DNA from 3 places in the Advenella sp. RU8 genome. Region 3 is predicted to be linked to each of the others. Evidence: predicted binding sites of a transcription regulator. Region 3 holds the regulator's gene; each other region holds the start of a gene.
What was found. Region 3 encodes NrdR, which represses ribonucleotide reductase genes. Its sites were predicted from a motif close to CACNANATNTNGTG; they were not measured.
Positions count from the first base shown of each region.

Region 1: a site for NrdR is predicted at 1,880-1,893, ahead of nrdA (class 1a ribonucleoside-diphosphate reductase subunit alpha). Genes of this name have one in related genera too.
Region 2: a site for NrdR is predicted at 1,548-1,561, ahead of ACM5Q9_RS13335 (ribonucleoside triphosphate reductase). Genes of this name have one in related genera too.

Region 1 covers NZ_JBLWIS010000002.1:228,045-232,756, forward strand. The annotation lists gene ACM5Q9_RS03620 (ClcB-like voltage-gated chloride channel protein) at 1-724, shown strand, start outside; gene dusA (tRNA dihydrouridine(20/20a) synthase DusA) at 711-1,745, shown strand; gene nrdA (class 1a ribonucleoside-diphosphate reductase subunit alpha) at 2,078-4,354, shown strand; gene nrdB (class Ia ribonucleoside-diphosphate reductase subunit beta) at 4,381-4,712, shown strand, end outside.
Region 2 covers NZ_JBLWIS010000013.1:32,822-37,533, reverse strand. The annotation lists gene ACM5Q9_RS13345 (LemA family protein) at 1-483, opposite strand, end outside; gene ACM5Q9_RS13340 (LysE family translocator) at 835-1,467, shown strand; gene ACM5Q9_RS13335 (ribonucleoside triphosphate reductase) at 1,609-3,318, shown strand; gene nrdD (anaerobic ribonucleoside-triphosphate reductase) at 3,365-3,544, shown strand; gene ACM5Q9_RS13325 (anaerobic ribonucleoside-triphosphate reductase activating protein) at 3,583-4,260, shown strand; gene ubiT (ubiquinone anaerobic biosynthesis accessory factor UbiT) at 4,238-4,712, opposite strand, start outside.
Region 3 covers NZ_JBLWIS010000010.1:47,566-52,277, reverse strand. The annotation lists gene tyrS (tyrosine--tRNA ligase) at 1-524, shown strand, start outside; gene ACM5Q9_RS11995 (YbhB/YbcL family Raf kinase inhibitor-like protein) at 566-1,195, shown strand; gene glyA (serine hydroxymethyltransferase) at 1,227-2,471, shown strand; gene nrdR (transcriptional regulator NrdR) at 2,528-3,007, shown strand; gene ribD (bifunctional diaminohydroxyphosphoribosylaminopyrimidine deaminase/5-amino-6-(5-phosphoribosylamino)uracil reductase RibD) at 3,020-4,150, shown strand; gene ACM5Q9_RS11975 (riboflavin synthase) at 4,169-4,712, shown strand, end outside.

The DNA of each region.
Region 1 (4,712 bases), on a different contig from region 3:
TTTGCTATTGCCTGTGGTGCCAGACCATCCCGCGCTGTTTGTATTGCTGGGCATGGGCTCATTTCTGGCGGCGGCTACCAGCGCACCTTTAATGGCAATAATCATGATTTTTGAAATGACGCATAGTTATACTATAATACTGCCCCTTATGCTGGCTTGCGTGTTTTCCTATTTCACGGCCAGATCCATAGCGGGTGCAGTCATGTATGCAGTGACCGAGTCGCGGGATAAAGATTTGCTATTGCGTCACCGTCTGCGCCAGCTCAGGTTGGCTAATCTGGTGAGCCCGGTAAGTACGGTCATCAAGCACAATCAAACGGTACAGGATGCCCTGAACATGTTTATTGAATATGGTGTGCGTTTTATTTATGTCGTGAATGAAATGAACGAATACCAAGGCGTGATTGCCCATAAGGATATCAGCAGCTTTCTGCTGTCGGGCAATGACTTGCGGGCGCCTGTTTCTGGAGAGCTGATTAACCGGTCTTATGTGACAGCGTTACATCCTGATATGACACTGGATGAAGTGCTGGACTATTTTGTGTCTTTCAGTGGTGAGCGTCTGCCGGTCTTAAGCGCAGATGAAAGGCCGATCTTGCTGGGTGTGGTGTATAAATCGGATGTACTTAAGAAGTTTAATGAATTGAAACGATTGCTGGATGCCAGCAGTGAAGCTATTTTGGATGTAAGAGCGAGAAAATTATATGACAATGGTCGAAAATAAACAGCCGGAAAAATTGGCGCCAGTGGGGCTTTATGCGCGTGCTGATACCCCATGGCGTCTTTCGGTTGCGCCCATGATTGATGTTACAGACCGTCATTGCCGTTTCTTTCATCGTCTTTTGGCCCCTAAGGCCTTGCTGTATACAGAAATGATCACCACTGGTGCCCTGATTCACGGGGATATTGCCAAGCACCTGAGGTTTAATGACGAAGAGCATCCGGTTGCTTTGCAATTGGGGGGCAGTGAACCAAAAGACCTTGCGCATTGTGCCCGTTTAGGCCAGCAATGGGGTTACGACGAAATCAATCTTAACTGCGGTTGCCCATCCGAGCGTGTGCAAAAAGGCGCTTTTGGGGCATGTTTAATGGCAGAGCCCCAGTTGGTGGCTGATTGCGTCAAGGCCATGCAGGATGCTGTTGATTTGCCGGTAACGGTCAAGCATCGCCTTGGGCTGGATTACGATATATCTTACGATTTTGTTCGGGATTTTGTTGGCAAAGTCTATGATGCTGGTTGTCGGGTGTTTGTTACGCATGCCCGTAATGCCGTGCTTAAGGGGTTGTCCCCCAAAGATAACCGCGAAATCCCGCCTTTGCGTTATGACTTGGTTAGCCAACTCAAGCAAGACTTTCCCGATGCCCTGTTTGTCCTGAATGGCGGGCTTAAGGAAGTGCAGCAAATGCAGGCTATGGCCAACGAGTTTGACGGGGTCATGATAGGGCGTGCTGCCTGGCATGATCCTTACGTGCTACGTGAAGCCAGCCAGCTGTTATGGCCTGAAGTTGCCGTTCTTTCCAATGAAGCCATTGTTGAGGCTATGATGTCTTATATCGACAGGGAGCTTGCGGCGGGGGTGCCTATGCGCTTGACAGTCAGGCCTATGCTTGGGCTGGTCAATGGCCAGAAGGGTTCGCGGCTGTGGCGCCGGACTTTGTCTGATCATCGCTTGTTGGCCTGTAATGATTCAGCTTTCATAAGGCAGGCTTTTGAGCAGTTTACAGACAGTCAAACTGTGGCGTGAACAGTAAAAAATATAAATTTTTTACAATGATTTTTTTTATCTCATGGTTGGAAAAATTGGCTTTTTTATCAATTAACTACATGGAATATTAAGGCTTTCAAGCCGCATTTTTGAACTTGATATTGTTTTTGAAATACTATATATTGTGGTTCTCCCTAAAGCACTAACTAAATATAGAATTTATCTAATGGCTGTCTTTACTGTTTTTTCATAAAATACAATGAAGATGGCTGTTTTATTTTTATAAATCCACTCCAAAGCATCCGCTTGCATTCCTGTATCAGACAGGTTGATAGGCGGAAAATGTTGTTAAAATTATTTCGGAAAAGCAGATGAACAAGAACCTATTAGTCACCAAACGTAGCGGGGAGAAAGAGCCCCTGAACTTGGATAAAATTCACCGTGTCGTTGCATGGGCTGCTGAAGGCTTGGATCATGTTTCTGTGTCGCAGGTAGAGTTGCGTTCCCATATTCAGTTTTATGATGGTATCCGTACTGATGATATTCACGAAACCATCATCAAGGCCGCAGCCGACCTGATTTCCGAAGAATCGCCTGATTATCAGTATTTGGCCGCACGCCTGGCCATTTTCCATTTGCGCAAGATCGCCTTTGGCCAGTTTGATCCGCCCAAACTGTTTGATCACGTGACTAAAATGGTGGACATGGGCAAGTATGATGCCCATATCCTTGAGGATTACACTCAAGAAGAATTGGACGAGGCCGATTCCTATATCGACCACTGGCGTGACATGTCGTTTTCTTACGCAGCGGTCAAGCAGCTGGAAGGCAAGTACCTGGTGCAAAACCGGGTAACCCAGGAAATTTATGAAAGCCCGCAGTTTCTTTATATTCTGGTTGCGCTTTGCCTGTTTTCCAAATATCCCAAGGCAACCCGCTTGCAGTACGTGAAAGGCTTTTATGATGCCATTTCCACCTTCAAGATTTCCCTGCCAACACCCATTATGTCGGGCGTCCGTACGCCGACACGCCAGTTCAGCTCATGTGTATTGATTGAGTGTGGTGACAGCCTTGACTCCATCAATGCGACCACCAGTTCAATTGTCCGTTATGTATCGCAACGGGCAGGCATTGGCATTAACGCGGGCCGTATTCGTGCGGTTGGCAGCACCATTCGTGGTGGAGAAGCCAAGCACACCGGGTGCATCCCTTTCTACAAACATTTCCAGACGGCGGTTAAATGCTGCTCACAGGGTGGTGTGCGTGGTGGGGCGGCAACCCTGTTTTATCCTATGTGGCACCTAGAGGTTGAATCCTTGCTGGTGTTGAAAAACAATCGTGGTGTGGAAGAGAACCGTGTGCGTCACATGGATTATGGCGTGCAAATCAACCGTCTCATGTATCAACGCCTTATAAAAGGCGGGGATATCACCCTGTTTTCTCCTTCAGATGTACCAGGCCTGTACGATGCTTTCTTTGAAGACCAGAACCGTTTTGAAAAATTGTACGAACAATATGAAAACGATCCTGATATTCGCAAGCGTAAAGTAAAAGCGGTAGACCTGTTCTCTCTCATGATGCAGGAACGGGCGGGCACCGGACGTATTTACATCCAGAACGTCGATCACTGCAATACGCACAGTCCGTTTGATCCTGCCGTGGCCCCCGTTCGCCAAAGTAACTTGTGTCTTGAAATTGCCTTGCCAACCAAGCCATTGAATGACATCAACGATGAAAACGGCGAGATTGCCCTTTGCACCCTGTCTGCATTCAACCTGGGTGTGATCGAGTCGCTGGATGAGTTGAAGTCTTTGTCTGACCTGGTTGTGCGTGCCCTTGATGCCTTGCTGGATTATCAGGACTACCCGATCAAGGCGGCTCAAATTGCCACGATGAACCGTCGCACTTTGGGTATTGGTGTCATCAACTACGCCTATTACCTGGCCAAAAACGATGCCAAGTACTCTGATGGCAGCGGCAAGGCGCTAACACACCGTACTTTTGAGGCTATTCAATATTACCTGCTGCAGGCATCGGTAACGCTGGCCAAAGAGTATGGTGCTTGCCCGGCCTTTAATGAAACTACCTATTCAAAGGGCATTTTGCCCATTGATACCTATAAAAAAGACCTGGATGCGATTTGCAACGAGCCCCTGCATCTGGATTGGGAAGGCTTGCGCAAGGATATTGTTACTTATGGTTTGCGCAACTCCACCCTGACGGCCTTGATGCCTTCGGAAACCTCCAGCCAGATTTCCAATGCTACCAATGGCATTGAGCCACCGCGTGGCCTGGTGAGCGTGAAAGCATCCAAAGACGGCATTCTGAAACAGGTTGTGCCTGAATACGATCGCCTGAAAGACAAATATGAGTTGCTGTGGGATATGCCGGGTAATGACGGTTATTTGCAACTGGTGGGCATCATGCAAAAATTTGTTGACCAGTCAATTTCGGCCAATACCAATTATGATCCGGCCCGTTTTCCAAATGGTCGCGTGCCCATGAACCAGCTTTTGAAAGACTTGTTAACCGCTTATAAATTTGGCGTTAAAACGCTGTACTATCAAAATACCCGCGATGGTGCTGAAGATGCACAAACCGCTGACCAGGGTGCCGATGATTGTGCCGGTGGTGCTTGCAAAATTTAAGCGGTGCATTTAATAGAGTAAAAATTATGTCTTATAGTACTTTTTGTCAGATAGCCAATGATCCATTGAAAGAACCCATGTTCTTTGGCCAGCCTGTTAACGTGGCTCGCTATGATCAGCAAAAATACGAGATTTTCGAGAAACTGATCGAAAAGCAATTGTCTTTTTTCTGGCGCCCCGAGGAAGTGGATGTCTCCCAGGACCGGATTGATTATGCCGCGTTGCCCGATCATGAAAAGCATATTTTCATCAGTAACCTGAAATACCAGACCCTGCTGGATTCCATTCAGGGGCGTAGCCCTAACGTGGCATTGCTGCCCCTGGTTTCCATCCCTGAGTTGGAAACCTGGATAGAAAC
Region 2 (4,712 bases), on a different contig from region 3:
AGTACGAATCAGCGTATTGTAGTTTTGCACTTCCTTGATATAGCGGCCACGTGCAGTGGCAATCCGGTTTTCGGTACCTTCCAGTTGCACGTTAAGATCGCGGAACAGGGCATCCGACTTCAGTTGCGGGTAGTTTTCAGAAACTGCAATCAGGCGTGACAAGGCCGATGTAAGCTGCCCCTGGGCTGCCTGAAACTGGGCCAGCTCTTCCCCAGTGGGCAATTTGTCTGCCGACACCTGCACCGAACCTACCCTTGAACGGGCATTGGTTACTTCGGTAAGCACTTCCCTTTCATTGACCATATAGGCATTGACACTGGAAACCAGCTGCGGCACCAGGTCTGCGCGGCGCTGGTACTGGTTAAGGGTCTCGGACCAGGAAGCCTTGACACCTTCATCCAGCGTCTGGATCTCGTTATAGCCACATCCGGCTAGTACCGTTGACAGCAAAAAGATACTGATAAGGGAAAAAAATCGTTTCATGGCTTCTCTTGAAAATATGGATAGGCAGAACCGGGGCAGAATAAACCCGTTCAAAAGATTATAGCGTGCCAATGCCGGAATGCCGTTGCAAAAAAACGGCGCCTGGGGCTTCATCCGGTTAAATTGTGCAAATATAGTAAGCCTTGTCTAGAATCAATACCCGCTTTAACACCACATCACGATCAACCAAACCGGATTTTATCCAGCAACTACGCTACAATTTTCTCTTTGTATATGAGCAGTCCGCTTGCATGCAAATTCATATAGCTTGATCCCGGACTTCTCCCAACAGTTCAAGTCCGGCTACATGACAATATAAAAACCTCACTGTTTCCGGCTCACCAACTCACCATGTCACTTTCCGTCTGGCTTACCTTATTTGCCGCCTGCTGGGCTATTTCCATTTCCCCAGGCCCCGGTGCCGTGGCCTCCATGTCATCAGGTTTACGTTTCGGCTTCAGGCTTGGTTACTGGAATGCGATTGGCCTGGCAATTGGTCTGGCCATACAGTTCGTGATCAGCGTGATTGGGGTTGGTGCCCTGCTGGCCACCTCTGAAACGGCGTTCAATATCATCAAATGGGCCGGTGTCCTGTATCTGATTTATCTGGGTTATAAGCAGTACTGGTCTCCGGTTGCCATCATCAGGCTTGAAGAAACGGCCGCACAAGATACCCCCATTCATCAACTGATCATGCAGGGTATCCTGGTTAATATCATGAACCCCAAAGGGGCCATTTTCCTGCTGGCGGTCATTCCGCAATTCCTTGACCTGTCCAAACCCCTACCCATCCAGTATGTGTTAATTGCTCTCACCCTATGTGCCGTAGACCTGGTGGTCATGGCGGTTTATACCGGCTTGGCAGCCAAAGTCATGCACGTCATGCGCAACCCGCACCACGCAGCCAGAATGAATAAATTCTTTGGCCTGTTGTTCATTGCGGCAGCCCTGTTCATGGCTGGCATGGGACAGAAACTGGCATAAGATGCGTTCCCACGCGGGAACTGACAGAAGGTTAATCCAGATCAAACAATCTTTCTTTTTGACCAAACCACCCTTGAGGTAACTATATATTGTGTTTAATATTCACAAAAACACAATATATAGATTACCAAGGATGAATTCATGTCACAGGAAAGCCTGATCAATGCTCAAACCAGCATTGATGAATATCTTAGCCAAGCCGACTGGCGCGTTAACGCCAATGCCAACCAGGGTTACTCGCTGGGTGGCCTGATTCTGAACATTTCCGGCAAAATGATTGCCACCTACTGGCTTAACCATATTTACCCGCCAGAAGTTGGCCAGGCCCACCGTAATGCCGACCTGCACATCCATGACCTGGACATGCTTTCCGGCTACTGCGCCGGCTGGTCATTACGCACCCTGCTGAACGAAGGGTTGAATGGCGTGCCTGGGAAAGTGGAATCAGCTCCCCCAAAACACATGTCCAGCGCGATCGGGCAAATCGTGAACTTCCTGGGTACCTTGCAAAACGAATGGGCAGGTGCCCAGGCCTTCAGCTCTTTCGACACCTACATGGCGCCCTATGTACGGGTAGACCATCTTGACTACACCACCGTCAAGCAATACATGCAGGAACTCATCTACAACCTGAACGTGCCTTCACGCTGGGGTACGCAAACGCCTTTCACCAATCTTACTTTTGACTGGGTTTGCCCCGAAGACCTGCGCGAACAAACACCCGTGATTGCGGGCAAGGAAATGCCGTTTTACTATGGTGACCTGCAGGAAGAAATGGACATGATCAACCGTGCCTACATCGAAATCATGATGGAGGGCGATGAAAAGGGCCGGGTGTTCACCTTTCCGATTCCCACCTACAACATTACCGAAGACTTCGACTGGCACAGTCCGAATGCCGAATTGATGTTTGAAATGACGGCCAAGTATGGCCTGCCGTATTTCCAGAACTTCATCAATTCCGAGCTTAAGCCCAACATGATCCGTTCCATGTGCTGCCGCCTGCAATTAGACTTGCGTGAACTGCTCAAACGCGGCAATGGCCTGTTCGGCTCGGCAGAGCAAACCGGTTCCCTGGGTGTGGTTACCATTAACTGCGCCCGCCTTGGCTACCAATATGCAGGTGATGAAGCCGGCCTGTTTACACGGCTAGACTACCTGATGGAACTGGGCAAGACCAGCCTGGAACTAAAGCGCACGGAAATCCAGAAACACATGGATAACGGCCTGTTCCCCTACACCAAGCGTTACCTGGGTACGCTACGCAACCACTTTTCAACCTTGGGTGTGAATGGCATCAATGAGATGATCCGCAACTTCACCCATGACGAGCATGACATTACCTCGGAATGGGGTCATGATTTTGCCATTCGCCTGCTGGATCATATCCGCGCGAAAATGCTGGTTTTCCAGGAAGAAACCGGACACATGTATAACCTGGAAGCTACCCCTGCCGAGGGCACCACCTACCGTTTTGCCAAAGAAGACCGCAAACGCTTCCCTGACATTTTGCAAGCGGGTACGCAGGACATGCCCTATTACACCAACTCATCCCAGCTGCCTGTCGGCTTCACTGATGATCCGTTTGAAGCACTGGAGCGGCAAGATGAGCTGCAACGCAAATACACCGGGGGTACGGTTTTGCACCTGTACATGACTGATCCGCTGTCTACCGCGGATGCCTGCCGCAACCTGGTCAAGCGTTCCTTAAGCCGCTTCCATTTGCCTTACATAACCGTGACCCCCACATTTTCGATTTGCCCCAAACACGGCTATCTGGGCGGAAGCCATAAGTTCTGCCCGAAATGCGATGATGAGCTGATTCAGAAAAAATTGAAAGAAGCCGTATAAATCAACCCAAATCCACTCAAATAAATTCAACTTTAAAGGAAAAAAAATGCAAAGCACTCTTATGAACAAACCAGCAAATATCACCCTGAGCGACGACGAGCGACAGCCCTGCGAAATCTGGACCCGTGTCATGGGCTACCACCGCCCTATGTCTTCCTTCAATATTGGCAAAAAAGGCGAGTTTCATGAAAGAAAATACTTCAGCGAAAAAGAGGCCCGCCTTTGATTCCTGACGCAGCACATGCTTCGCTAAGGGTTGGGGGGATGACCCCCTTCAGTACATCGGATTACCCCGGCCAGATGGCAGCCGTACTTTTTGTGCAGGGCTGTCCCTGGCGTTGTGGCTACTGCCATAACCCGCATCTGCAGGAACGGGGTACCGACAATCCGCTGGATTGGGGCGACATCATGAAGTTCCTGAAACGGCGTGCCGGGCTAATTGACGCAGTGGTATTCAGTGGTGGCGAACCCACCATAGATCCTGCCCTTGAAGATGGCATGCAGCAGGTAAAGGCACTGGGTTATAAAATCGGCCTGCACTGCGCGGGCATTTACCCAAGACGGCTTAAAGAAGTGCTGCCACTGGTGGACTGGGTGGGTCTGGATATCAAGGCCACATTCAATAAGTACGCCCATATCACGCAATTTGCCGGCAGTGGCGACCAGGCCCTGGCCTGTTTGCAGGCAGTGCTGGCCAGCGGGGTAGATTATGAACTGCGCACCACCCTGCACCCCCTGCTGTTACCCGAAGAAGACTTATTGGCACTGGCCAACAGCCTGGCCAAAATGAAAGTGAATAATTATGTATGGCAGCTGTTTCGTGACCAAGGATGCAACGATGCCACCCTGAACAGTGCCACCCTGGCCGGATACCCGTCTGAAACTTTAGTCAGCCAGGTATCGGCCATGTTTCCGCGTTTTACGTTAAGGAAGAATGCTTAGCATCATTGGCTGGCTTGACCAGCCGGCCAATGACCTGCATGCCGGGCAGGCTTTTTATAAGCTGCTCGGGCGACAGAACCGATAAATCAATGCCATCCAGCGTGTTCTTGACCATCAGGCCTAGCTCGGTGTCGCCTTCGATCATCATGCGACGGCTGAAAAACAGGGTATCCGGATCTTCCTTGCGCTGTATCATTTGCCAATAATCATATACGCTTGAAGAAATGATCAGATCGGGCTCTTCAGCATGCCTGGCACATGCCACAAAAGCATGGTTGCGCCAACTATAGTCAAAGGCAATACCGGCATCCTTCACCACCAGACGCAGTTTTTTATCCTCAAGACGGGACAGAACATCTTCGGGCAAATGCTTTTTCAGCAACAGATTAAGCCCGTTGACAAAGAAAAACGTACCGGGATAAGACGGCAGTTTTGAAAAAACCGTTTTGACA
Region 3 (4,712 bases):
GCGTCGACAAGATGTCCAAATCCAAGAACAATTACATTGGCATTACCGAAGCGCCTGACTCCATGTTCGGCAAGCTCATGTCCATTTCAGACACGCTCATGTGGAGCTACTACGAGCTGCTTTCTTTCCTTTCCATGGAAGAAATTGCCGGCCTTAAAAAGCAAACTGAAGAAGGGCGCAATCCGCGTGATATCAAGGTCATGCTGGCCCAGGAAATTATTACCCGTTTCCATTCAGCTAAGGCGGCAGAAGAGGCCTTGGCCAACTTTGAAGCCCGCTTCCGTGATGGCGCCATCCCCGATGACATGCCGGAAATCCAGTTGCCGGGTGGCCCATTGGGTATTGTCAAGGTGCTCAGGGAATCGGGCCTCTCCAGTTCCGGCTCCGAAGCCCAGCGCAATATCGAGCAGGGTGGCGTTCGGGTTGATGGCCAGCGGGTTGAAGATAAATCCCTGCAGCTCGCCGCAGGAACTTATGTTGTGCAGGTAGGCAAACGCAAATTTGCCCGCATTACTGTCAATTAATTGTATTCCATCTATTAACATCAGGTTTTATTGGGGGATCTATGAAATTACTCAGTCAGTCAATCGTCAACGGGCAGGCCATTCACCCTCGCTATGCTTTTGGCAAACAAGATGCGGTGGCACATATTGCACTGTCCGATAATTTGAGTCCGCATTTCTCATGGGAAGGCGCACCTGAAGGCACCCGGTCTTTTGTGTTGATTTGCCGTGACCCGGATGTGCCCAGTAAACCCGATGATGTAAACCAGGAAGACCGTGAAGTGCCGGCCGATCTGCCCCGCGTTAATTTTTATCACTGGGTACTGGTTGATATTCCTGCCAATGTTACGGTCATTGAAGAAGGTGAGTTCTCCAATGAGGTAACCCCTAAAGGCAAGAATGGCCCAATGGCGCCACGTAATATGCGTCAAGGGATCAATGACTACACTTCCTGGTTTGCCAACGACCACGACATGAAAGGCGATTACTACGGCTATGATGGCCCTTGCCCCCCTTTCAATGACGCGTTGGTCCACCGTTATGAATTTACGCTTTATGCCCTGGATATAGAAACGGTTCCACTCGAAGGCCGCTTTACTGCCGAAGATGTCCTCAAGGTCATCAATACGCATATTTTGGCCAGCGACAGCATTACCGGCTTGTATACACTCAATCCTAAAGTGACCATTTAACTTTTTGCTTTTTATAAATTTAGGAAAACACATGTTTGATCGTTCCCTTACCCTGGACAAAGTTGACCCCGAATTGTGGGCTGCCATCCAGAAAGAAAATGTACGTCAGGAACAGCACATTGAGCTGATCGCTTCTGAAAACTACACCAGTCCTGCCGTTATGCAGGCACAGGGCACACAGCTTACCAACAAGTATGCTGAAGGCTATCCAGGCAAGCGTTACTATGGTGGTTGCGAGTTTGTAGATATTGCCGAGCAATTGGCTATCGACCGCCTGAAAGAACTGTTTGGTGCTGAAGCTGCCAACGTTCAGCCCAACTCCGGGTCACAAGCCAACCAGGGTGTTTACATGGCTGTCCTGAAACCGGGCGATACCGTTCTGGGCATGAGCCTGGCTGAAGGTGGTCACCTGACACACGGTGCTTCTGTTAACGCTTCTGGCAAACTGTACAACTTCATTCCTTACGGATTGGATGAAAACGAAGAGCTGAACTACGCACAAGTAGAACAACTGGCCAAAGAGCATAAGCCAAAACTGATCGTTGCCGGTGCTTCTGCTTACTCACTGCGTATCGACTTCGAGCGCATGGCTAAAATTGCCCACGATAACGGTGCCCTGTTAATGGTTGACATCGCCCACTACGCAGGCCTGGTCGCCGGTGGTCAGTACCCCAACCCCGTGCCACATGCCGACTTCGTCACTTCCACCACGCACAAATCACTGCGTGGTCCACGTGGCGGCGTCATCATGATGAAAGCCGAATATGAAAAAGCCGTTAATTCCGCCATTTTCCCTGGCATCCAGGGTGGTCCTTTGATGCACGTGATTGCCGGTAAGGCCGTTGCCTTCAAAGAAGCCCTGGCACCTGAATTCAAAGACTATGCCAAACAGGTTGCCCTGAATGCCAAAGTCCTGGCAGAAACACTGGTAAAACGTGGTTTGCGTATTGTGTCTGGCCGTACCGAAAGTCACGTCATGCTGGTAGACCTGCGTGCCAAGGGCATTACCGGTAAAGAAGCCGAGGCTGTTCTGGGTGATGCCCATATCACGGTTAACAAAAACGCAATCCCGAATGATCCTGAAAAACCATTCGTGACCAGCGGTATCCGTTTGGGTACACCTGCCATGACAACCCGTGGCTTTACCGAAAAAGAAGCCGAACTGACCGCTAACCTGATTGCCGATGTCCTGGATAATCCACGTGATGCTGCCAATATTGCGGCTGTCCGTGAAAAAGTCAATCAATTGACCGCACAGTTCCCGGTTTACAAATAATTTGCTGACAAGCAGCGCCTGCTTCGGCAGGCGTTTTACGTTAAGGTTCCCATCAAATGAAATGTCCGTTCTGTGCTCACTCTGAAACCCAGGTGGTAGATTCCAGGGTTTCCGAAGACGGTGATACCATACGCCGGCGCCGCCGCTGTCTGGATTGCGACAGGCGTTTTACCACCTATGAGCGGGTGGAGCTGTCCATGCCAACCATCGTCAAAAGAAACGGAACGCGCGTAGAATTTGATATTAAAAAATTGCAGGCCAGCCTGAAGCTGGCCTTGCGCAAGCGCCCGGTGTCTACCGAGGCTCTTGAGGCCGCCGTTTATCGCATTCAGGAAGCATTGCTGAATACGCCCGGCAAGGAAGTTTCAACCGGGCATATTGGTGAACTGGTCATGAATGAGCTCAAGCAGCTGGACCAGGTTGCCTATGTGCGGTTTGCCTCGGTTTATAAAAGTTTTGAGGATATTGGCGAGTTCGTCAAGGCCATTCAGGAAATGCAGGTGCCGGTTAGTGCCGCCAAACTGGAAAAGAAATAGGAAGAATCTGTTTTGACCCAGCTTGATGATTTCTACTGGATGAACAAGGCGCTTGAGCAGGCCGCTTCAGTCATGTTTGTTACTACCCCCAACCCCCGTGTGGGTTGTGTGATTGTTAAAGACCAGCAATTGCTGGGGCAGGGAGCAACCCAAAAAACGGGTGGCCCTCATGCCGAAGTCTGTGCCATTCGTGATGCACAGGAAAAAGCGCATGACCTGGCAGGCAGCACTTTTTATGTAACCCTAGAGCCCTGCAGTCATTATGGCAAAACCCCGCCTTGTGTGGATGCCATTATTGCGGCCAAGCCTGCCCGCGTGGTCATTGCCATGGCAGACCCCAATCCTTTGGTGGGGGGCAGGGGAATTGCCAAATTGCAGGCAGCAGGCATAGAAGTTGCCAGTAACCTGTTAGCCGAACAGGCGCTGGCATTCAACCCTGGGTTTATTTCGCGCATGACAACTGGCCGTCCCTGGGTGTGGACCAAATTGGCTTCTTCATTGGACGGGCGCATGGCCTTGTACAATGGGCAGTCACAGTGGATTACCAGTGCAGCCGCCCGTGCCGACGGGCATTACTGGCGTGCCAGAAGTTGTGTGGTGTTAACCGGTCTGGGTACCGTCTTGCATGATGATCCGCTCATGAACGTGCGTTCAATCGCTACCCCACGCCAGCCAGTTCGTGCCATTATCGACAGCCGTTTTGTGGTCCCGGAAATTGCCCGGATATTTAATGGCGATCCGGTATGGGTGTTTACTACCCATTTGGATGAAGCCAAGGCGGCACGCCTGCAAGCCAAAAACGTGCAGGTAATTGCCATGCCTGAAAAAAATGGCCATGTTGATCTGGATGCTGTGCTTGACTGGATGGGCGGGCAGCAAATTAACGAAGTACATGTAGAAGCCGGGCCAGGACTTAACGGAGCCTTGTTGCAGGCAGGTTTGCTAGATGAACTGCTGCTGTATATGGCACCTAAAATACTGGGTGATGCCCATAGCCTGTTCCGTTTGCCTGTCTTGAATGCATTGGATCAGGCTTACCAGTTTGATTTTTTTGAAACCCAAACCTTTGCGCCCGACTTGCGTTTGCGTGCGCGTTTGCAAAACCGCTGGAACACGCTCTTGAGTAGCGTTCTACACAAGTAAGATCATCAAGGAAGAAATATGTTTACCGGAATTGTTGCCGCTGTGGGCAAAATCACAAATGTTGAACCATTGGGAAGCACTGGCCAGGATGGCGTGCATTTAACCATCCAGGCACCAGGCTTTAATATGGAAAAAACTAAACTGGGTGACTCGATTGCCATTCAGGGGGCCTGCATGACGGTGGTGAAATTTGCCGGGCAGACGTTTGAAGTGGATGTCTCCCGCGAAAGCCTGAACCGTACGGTTGGACTGGATACCCAAGGTGAAGTCAATCTTGAACACGCCCTTAAAATGGGTGATTCATTGGATGGGCATATTGTCTCAGGTCATGTGGATGGCCTGGGGTCGGTTGTGTCATTTGATGCGGTGGGCGAGTCTCATGAACTTAAAATCCAGGTTCCGCAGGAACTGGCCAAATTCCTGGCCTATAAAGGTTCTATTACCGTTAATGGCATTAGCCTGACAGTCAACAGCGTGAGCGATAATGACAGTGGTTGCATTATTAGCATTAATATTATTCCCCATACCATCCAGAATACAACACTTCGCAACACCAAAGCGG